DNA from 2 places in the Paraburkholderia fungorum genome. Region 2 is predicted to be linked to the other one. Evidence: riboswitches for the same ligand, from Rfam matches in the RefSeq annotation. Region 2 holds a riboswitch; the other holds the start of a gene.
The links. Region 2 has a riboswitch for manganese ahead of mntP (manganese efflux pump MntP). Riboswitches for the same ligand answer to the same signal wherever they lie in the genome.
Positions count from the first base shown of each region.

Region 1: it holds a riboswitch for manganese, as region 2 does, so the genes downstream of both, BLS41_RS21615 (TMEM165/GDT1 family protein) here and mntP (manganese efflux pump MntP) in region 2, are expected to answer to the same signal.

Region 1 covers NZ_FNKP01000002.1:1,268,615-1,272,994, forward strand. Annotated here, with positions in the region: gene BLS41_RS21600 (TonB-dependent receptor) at 1-83, opposite strand, end outside; gene BLS41_RS39655 (hypothetical protein) at 94-594, shown strand; gene BLS41_RS21605 (helix-turn-helix domain-containing protein) at 653-985, opposite strand; gene BLS41_RS21610 (surface-adhesin E family protein) at 1,324-1,713, shown strand; yybP-ykoY riboswitch at 1,838-2,017, shown strand; gene BLS41_RS21615 (TMEM165/GDT1 family protein) at 2,030-2,620, shown strand; gene BLS41_RS21620 (hypothetical protein) at 2,696-3,310, opposite strand; gene BLS41_RS21625 (molybdopterin-dependent oxidoreductase) at 3,378-4,169, opposite strand; gene BLS41_RS21630 (cytochrome b/b6 domain-containing protein) at 4,172-4,380, opposite strand, start outside.
Region 2 covers NZ_FNKP01000001.1:1,948,805-1,953,184, forward strand. Annotated here, with positions in the region: gene BLS41_RS08625 (ABC transporter permease) at 1-746, opposite strand, end outside; gene BLS41_RS08630 (ABC transporter ATP-binding protein) at 743-1,456, opposite strand; gene mntP (manganese efflux pump MntP) at 1,564-2,133, opposite strand; yybP-ykoY riboswitch at 2,151-2,317, opposite strand; gene BLS41_RS08640 (cation diffusion facilitator family transporter) at 2,386-3,258, opposite strand; gene BLS41_RS08645 (chloride channel protein) at 3,444-4,380, opposite strand, start outside.

The DNA of each region.
Region 1 (4,380 bases), on a different contig from region 2:
GCCGCATCGCCGCCGAGGAAGGTGATGCCCGGCACGGTGCGCAGCGCGTCGGTGAAGGTCGAGACGTTCTTTTCCTTGAGCACCTCCTGCGGGATGACCGTGATCGAGCGCGGCGTGTCGATGAGCGGCGAGGTGAATTTGTACGAAGACAGCGATTTCGTCTGCAGGTCCGACGGGGCCGACGAAGTCACTTTCACTGCGGGGAGCGTGGCGTCGGTGGCGGTGCTGCCTGCGTTGCTGGAGGGGGGCGAAGCCGCCGTTGTGGAAGCCGGGGAGGGCGGCGTGGCGGGCGTCGCCTGCGCGTGGACGGCGGTGGTCGCGAAAAATCCGGAGCAATACAAGGCTGTAACGGACGCGATCGTGCGCATCCTGAACTGGGCGGAAGATGTCATGGCGTGTAGTCAGTTTTCGACGGTCCACTGCCTGACAACTCATGACCGTTCGTTAGAGGCGCCAGGCGTGGATTCGGTAATTGCAAATAGTCATGATTCGCATTTGCGGTTATGGATTGTAAAAATCAGAAAGCATGTTGTAAATGCGTGCTGGGGAAACGCAAACAAATTGTTGGAATTTGGTAAACGGGTGGATTGTTAAGGGAACGTTAAGGTTGGGTGTGGTTGTGGATGGTTGCCTGCCTGGGTGGGTTGGCGCGCTAGTCGGCCGTCTGGTGTTGGTCAAAATGGGCATAGCGGTCGCGCACCAGCGCCGGGCCAAAATCCGGGTAGCGCTCGCGAATGATCGTCAGCGCGCGTACTGACAGGCCGTCGTCGAGCTTGCGGTTGCCCGGGCGGCCACGCCTGCCAGATACCACACCAGAGGGGCCATGTTCGCGATACCGGATCACCAGCCGCTCGATCTGGCGAACACTCAGTCCAAGGCGCTCGGCCGCACGGCCGGGCTTCAGCCCCATCTCCACGATCGCCTGAACCATCTTTAGCCGGTCGAATTCGCGCATGTTCAGTGTCACCAGTTCGGTTTGACGCATGCTGGACTCCCGCAGTCTGAGCGCGAGTGTCCAGCATGATGCCAGGTTGCAAAACCCGACATCTGTAAATAGCCAGAACACGACATTAGGGTATAGCCCTTACAGCCTTTATGTTGATAATTTATATTATGTCAAATTAAGACGCAGCCCTGCAGCCCGTCCAGTAATCCCACACCACCTTCAAACTACAATAATCCCAAACCCTCCTTTTCCCATTGCCGATCAACCACTTACCCCAATCCACCACCCACTAGCAGAAACCCCAGACAAACCCGCTAATCCTCCACGCCCCAAGTGCCGTTATCATGCTGGCCAAACCAATACGAAGGAGACAAACGATGCTGAAAAAATGGGCCATTTGCGCCGCGCTTTTTGCCACTGCAGCCGTCGCCTACGCGGACGCAAAATGGGAGGTCGTCAGCCAGAATCCCACCGCGACGTTTTATGTCGACACGGAATCCATCACGCGCACCGGCCAGACGGTGAACGTCTGGACTAAGGCTGTCAACAGCACGCCGCGGATTCAATCCGGTGACCAGATCGCCACTGCCTACGGGCTGGATCACTTCGTCTTCAACTGCGCGGATAAATCCGGCGCGCTCGTGAGTTTCGCCCGGTTCGATCAGACCGGCGCGACCATTCAGTCGCTCGCACGCAAAAAATACGAGATGGAAGCCGTCGCTCCCGACACGCCCATGGCGATCCTCCTGCATCGCGTTTGCCAGTAGCTGCAAAAGTAACGCAGCCAGCCGTTTCGTGAATCGCCAACGCGTTGCTTGCTAAATGCTTTCATCGAAGACGGTTTGTCTGAATCGCCTTGCCTGGGGCGCTGTCAGACCGCTATAATCGGCGCCTCTTCGGGGAGTAGCCGCCTTGGACGAAATGTTCAGGGGCTCGCGTCAACATACTTGGAGCGGTCGTCAGACCGTCCATGGCGCGCGCAGCAATCGCCTGGCAAGACCGATGACTCACACTCCCACCAGCCGGGTCGCGGGAGTGCGTGTCATCGTGATTTGACCGTGCGGCCCGGTTATAACAAACCCCATGCAATCATTCCTCGTATCCACAAGCGTTGTCGGTCTCGCTGAGATCGGCGACAAGACCCAGTTGCTGTCTCTGGTTCTTGCGGCGCGCTATCGCAAACCTATCCCTATCGTGCTCGGCGTGTTCGTCGCGACGCTGATCAATCACGGCTTCTCGGGTGCGCTCGGCGCGTGGCTTGCCAGCATCATCAGGCCGGAAATCATGAACTGGGCCGTGGTGGCGTCTTTCGCGGTCATGGCCGTGTGGATCCTGATTCCGGACAAGCTCGATGATGCCGACGCTCTACCCGTCAAAGATTCAATGGGCGTGTTCGGAACAACGGCAATCACGTTCTTCATCGCGGAAATGGGTGACAAGACCCAGATCGTGACGGTGGCGCTTGCGGCGCGATTCCACGAATTCTTCGGCGTCGTGGCGGGCACGACGCTCGGCATGATGCTGGCGAACGTCCCGGTTATCTATCTTGGCCACAAGTTTGCCGACCGCTTGCCGACCAAAGCGGTTCATATCCTGGCGGCGCTTATTTTCGTGGTACTCGGCGGGCTCGCACTGCGCACGGCGCTGTATCCGGAAACTCACTCGATGTTCTGATCTTCCGGCGTGACGTGACGGCTCCCGTGGATTAGCGGAAGCCGTCACGCAGAACTTGCAGCGCGAGAAAACCGTTTACATCGGCGGAGCGACGCCGTCCTTTTCCACGACCACGCGTTGCGCGACGAAGGTGCCTTGCGACGCGGGCGTGGCGACCACAAACACTTTCTTGCCGGCGGTCAGGTCGGTGCGCGCGGCCGACGTGAACGTGACGATGGGCACATTCGCGGGGACCGTCACCGTGTTGTTGCCGCCCTTGTACGACAGCTTCAGATCGCGGCCGCTGGTGCCCTGAACGACCGTGTCGACGTTCGCGTTGGTCATCGAGCTATTCGGGCCGAGATCCCAGTCATAGTGCCCTTCCCCCGTGCCGCGCGCGGATTCCGGGAACACCACCACTTCGGTCGCCGTCAGCTTGCCGTCAGTGCCAGTCGTCGCGGCCGTGCCGACGAAAGAGCCCTGTTTAATATCGGACAGTTGCATGGCCTTGACGGCGGACACGGTGACCGTCGGCTTGAGGTCGATCGACACGGTGTCGCCGCTGCGGCGGTGCACCTTCAGCACGTCGCCGTCAAGCGAAACGATATCGCCGCGAATGCGCGATGGTTTGACCGCCGGGGTCTGCGCGAGCGCGACGCCGCTAATAGCCAGCGTTACGAGAGTAACGCCGAGATTCAGACGAATAGACATGGATGCTCCGTAAAAAACCGTTGGTTTGACCTGCGACTAAAGAAAAAAGACTGAAGACCGGTGAACCTCAGGAACCGCCGAACCAGTTGTAGCCCTGGTTCTCCCAGTAGCCACCGGGGTATTCGTTCGTCACGCTGATCGCGACGATATGTTTCGGATTCTTGTAGCCGAGTTTCGTCGGCATGCGCAGCTTCATCGGAAAGCCGTACTTCGGTGGCAAAACCTGGCCGTCGTAGGTCAGGGTCAGAAGCGTCTGCGCGTGTAGCGCGGTCGGCATGTCGATACTGGTCGAGTAGTTATCGGCGCAATGAAACGCGACGTAGCGGGCCGTGGTATCGGCGCCAGAGCGTCTGAGAAAATCGGCGAAACGCACGCCTCCCCATTTGCCGATCGCGCTCCACCCTTCTATGCAGATGTGCCGCGTAATCTGACTTTCCTGCGGCAACGCGCGCAATTCTTCGAGCGTCCACACACGCTTTCCATGCGCGAGGCCGTTCACCTCGAGCCGGTATGTCGCGGGATCGACCTCGGGTACATCGTCGATGTCGTAGAACGCGTTGAACGGAAACGGCCGCGTGATCATCGACTCCGGATAGGTCGGCGCCATTTCGTTCGGGTTGAACAGCAGAGCCTGCACGTCGTCATTGAAGAACGACATTTTGCGCAGCATCGTGTTCACCGATTTGTCATTGGACAGGTCGCAACCCGACAGCATCGCAATGCCGCCGAGCGTGAGAATCCGTTTTCCGAGCAGCCTGCGAGCGGGATCTTTCAGTTCGCGGCTCGCATCCTTGATGATGGCTTCGGCGTGAGATGAAAAAATCGCGGCCGGCTTTTTAGCCTGTTTTCTGAACGTCATGGTTACCGTCCGCGAATCATCAGAAGCAGCGAGCGCGGCACCAGCGCGACCATCACGACGTGCAACACGAAGAACGCAACCAGTACGCTCATCGCGACGAAGTGCACGACGCGCGCGTTGTCGTACCCGCCCATCAGCGTGCGCAGCAGCGGGAATTGCACTGACTTCCATACGGCCAGGCCCGACACGATCAGAAGCGCGATATCGACGA
Region 2 (4,380 bases):
AACAGCCGCCGGTACGTCAGCAGCACCGCGCCCACTGTCCCCAACGCGGACGACGCCGCAATCAGAAACATGATCACGATCTGATACCGGACCGCCTGCAACGGCGACTGACCCGCCAGCACCTGACCGGTCATCATGCCGGGCAGGCTGACCACGCCGACCACCGCCATCTGGTTCAGCGTCGGCATCATCCCCGCTCGCACCGCCTGACGCGCCGGCGCCTGCGCCGCTTCCCAGCGGGTCGCACCGAGCGCCAGCGCCATGTCGACACGATCGCGCCGCGCGGTCAGCTCCTCGGTCATCCGTTCGATTCCGAGCGACACGCCCGTCAGCGTATTGCCGAGAATCATTCCGAGGATCGGAATCGCGTATTGCGGCTCGTACCACGGGTGAATGCGGATCACGACGAACAGCCCGACCGCCGCCACCAGCCACGAACTGACCCAGATCGACAGCACACTGTCCGCGCGCTGCCCGGCGTAAGTGCGGCTGCCGCGATTCGCACCCGCGAACCCGGCGATCAGCGTCATCAGGATCATCAGCGGCAGCACGACGAACCAGTGGTCGTAGCGGAACACCCAGCCGAGCACATAGCCGATGGCCAGCAACTGGACCACGGTGCGCACCGCCGCCCACGCAAGCTTGCGCTCCAGATCGAGCTTCAGCGCCACCGACACCACGCCGTTCACGACGATCAGCAGCGCGGCAATCGCGACGTCCCAGAGACTCAGGTTTTGCAGGGTCATCGTGTGGCCTCCTCGTGCGCGGGCGAGGGCGCCGCGCTTTCGTCCAGCACGCCTGCACGCATGGTCAGATGGCGCTCGCTCATGCGCGCGGCCTGGGCCGGATCGTGCGAGACCCACATCGACGCGTGACGTGACGGATCGGCGTCAAACCACGCCTTCACCAGACCTTCGATCGCCTGCGACGACTCGGGATCGAGCGACGCGGTCGGCTCGTCGAGCAGCAGCACTTCGGGCGTCAGTTGCAGCACGCGGATCAGCGCGGCGATCTGCGCTTCACCGCCGGAGAGTTCGCTCGCGCGCTGGTCGAGAAAGTTTGCGCTGCGGCCGGCCTGCACCGCGAGGCTCGCCGCCCGCGCGCGATCGAAGCGCACGTCGCGATAAGTGCGCAACTCGAACGGATAGCGAAGGTTGTCTTCGACCGTGCCGTCGAGCAATGCGGGCCGCTGCCGGATATACGCGACGTTGCGCCGATAGCGTGGAATCGCCGCGCGCTCGACCGGCGCGCCGTGCCACAGCACGCGCCCGGCATCGAGCGGATCGAGCAGCGCGAGCGCGCGCAGAAACACGCTCTTGCCCGAGCCGGACGGCCCGGTGATGGCGACGCGATCACCCGCGCGCAACGCGAAGGTAGTGGGCTGCAACAGCGTCTGGTCGCGCTGTGGATCGCGCCGGACGATGCCGTCGGCGAGAACAAGGGGGACGTCGGTCATGAGTGGGATCGTAGCGGCGTAGTGGGGGCACTGCGCCATCTATCTAACCGCTCGGCGAGCCGCCGTCAATAGACGTGCGGCCGATGAGCCCTCAGCGGACCGGAAACTCAGCCGATGATCTGAAGGTGTTCCGCCAGAATCGTGCAGCCGATCGCGATCAGCACGACGCCGCCCGCCATCTCCGCGCGCCTGCCGGCCACGTGACCGATGACCCGTCCGAGCAGCACGCCGATGGTCACCATCAGCGTGGTGGCGAGTCCGATTGCAGCGGCCGTGGAGTAAATGTTGACGTCGACGAACGCGAGGCCCGCGCCGACCGCCATCGCGTCGATGCTCGTTGCGAAGCCGGTGACGGCCAGCAGCCAGAACGAATGGGTCACGGGTTTTTCCTCTTCAGCCTGCGGCGTGCGGAAGCCGTTGCGCACCATGCGCGCGCCGAGCACGAGCAGCAGCGCGAACGCGATCCAGTGATCCCACGCGGATACGTATTGCGCCGCCGCCTTGCCGAGGAACCAGCCGATCAGCGGCGTGAGCGCCTCGATGGCACCGAAGATAAGCCCGGTGCGCAGCGCTTCGCGCCAGTGCGGACGATGCAGCGTCGCGCCTTTGCCGATGGCGGCTGCGAAGGCGTCGGTGGACATGGCGAAAGCGAGGAACAGTGTGGCGACAGGATTCATGACAGGAGTGGCTCGAGGTCCATGGTCGGGCGGAAAACCGCGACACACCGCCGCGCCCGACCGGTCGCGTGATGTGTCGATGGTCTTGCCAACCTGACGGCTACCTGCACCACGGTCTGCGCGACCGAGAATGTTGATGCAGGCGCTTCTGGGTAGAAGCCGGCTACTCCCCAAAGACAGGGCGCAAGCTTAACACGTCAGAAAGCATTCTGTAATAAATAGCCTGTGTTGACGGGGGGTTTGCGTGAAGGGCTATTTGACGAGATCGTCCAGACGTTCGTCGTCGATACCGGCGGGTTCGAGGTGCGCGGTGACATCGGCGGACTGGAACAGTTGCTGGACCGCTTTTTCCGCGTTGTCGCTGATCGTGTGGCCCTCGTTGACCGTGAGCGAGCCTTCCACTTCGACGTGGAACTCGACGAACACGCGGTCGCCGCCGTCGCGCGTGCGGATATCGTGCACGTTCTGCACGCCGTCGCAGCCTCGCACTGCCGCCTCGATACGCTCGCGGTCGGGCATGTCCAGCTCACGGTCGAGCAACTGCACCAACGCCTGCGCGGCCATGCCTCGCGCGTTCCACAGCATGTACAACGAGATGACGATGGCGCCGGTCGCATCGGCGCGCGACCAGTCGAGAAAATGGTCGAGCAGCAGCGCGGCCAGCACCGTCAGGTTGACGGCGACATCGGTCGCATAGTGCGCGCGATCGGCGGCAATGGCGGTGGAGCCGGTGCGCCTGACCACCAGCGTCTGCATGCCGACAAGTCCGGCTGCGGCCAGCGAGCTGCCCACGATCACCGCAATGCCGAAGCCGGTCTGATTCAGCGGCTGCGGATCGAAGAAGCGGCGTGTCGATTCGATGCCGAGTCCGACCGCCGCGCCAGCCAGCAGCAGCGCCTGAACGAAGGCCGCGATCGCTTCGGCTTTGCCGTGTCCATAGCGATGACCTTGATCGACCGGACGCGCCGCATAGCGGACGCCTGCAAAGGTCACCGACGAAGCGAGGACATCGACGAGGCCATCGGCGGCGGAGGTCAGCAGCGAGATGGAGCCCGTGGCGAGCCACGCCCATACCTTGACGACGACGAGAATCAGCGCGACCGCCAGAGCAACGATGGAGGCCATGCGGCGGAGTGCTTCATCGGACATGCGTTCGGACATCGTTGCGGGCTTCGGTCGTGGCGATAGGCGAATGAGACCACGCTTTGCGGGTCAATGGATAGGCCTGTGAAGGAGTGCAGGTCACGCTTGTAGAAACAAAAAAGGTTGAAGCAGTCAGCCGCTTCAACCTTTGTCTGGGCATGCCGTAATCAGCCAGCCTTGCGGATCGGCGCAAAGCGCCGCTTGCCGAGCACCGGCGTCAAACGCCGGAAACGCTCCCGCTTATGTTCTTCTTCGAAATGGCTCAGCGACGGTTTGACCAGATCGCTGCGCGACACGATTCCCACGAGGCGCATGCTCTTGCGATCTTCGACCACCGGCAGCCGTTCGAGATTGTGGACGGCCAGTCTTGTTGCAACGAGACGGCAGGTTTCGGAAGGCAACGCGTAGGTGGGGCTCATCTGCGCGAAGACGTCGGCGAGAAGTGCGGCGCGTTTGACTTCTGCGTTTTCCCGGCAGAATTGCTCGAGCAGCGCCCGATCGGCCACGCCGATCACCGCGTCATCACGCAAGACGGGATACGCGCGGCGCGTCTGATTTGCGCCGAAAAACTTCTGCAAGGTTTCGCCGACCGTCGCGCCTGCGTCGATCGAATCGACGGTGGGCGTCATCACTTCGTCGACGAAGTGACGCTCGAGCGGATCGACCCCGTACTCGCGATAGATGTGATAACCACGGCGCGCGATTTTCTCCGTCATGATCGAGCGGCGCATCACGACGGCCGAAAAGCCGTGTGCGATCAGCGTGGCGGTCAGCAGCGGCAGCAGCGCGTTGGCGTCGTGAGTCAGGCCGAAGGTGAACACGATCGCGGTCAGCGGTGCGCCAAGCGTTGCGCCGAGCGTCGCGGCCATGCACACGAGCGGCCACAACGCCGGCTGATTGCCCGGCAGCCAGTGCGACAGCACCGTGCCCAAACCCGCGCCGAGCATCAACAGCGGGGCGAGAACGCCGCCCGACGTGCCGGACCCGAGCGCCACGACCCACATCACGGCCTTCACGGCGAGCAGTGCGAGCGCGATCTGCAAGGCGATGTGCTGATGCAGAAGATCGCCGATCACGTCGTAACCGACGCCGAGCGCGCGCGGC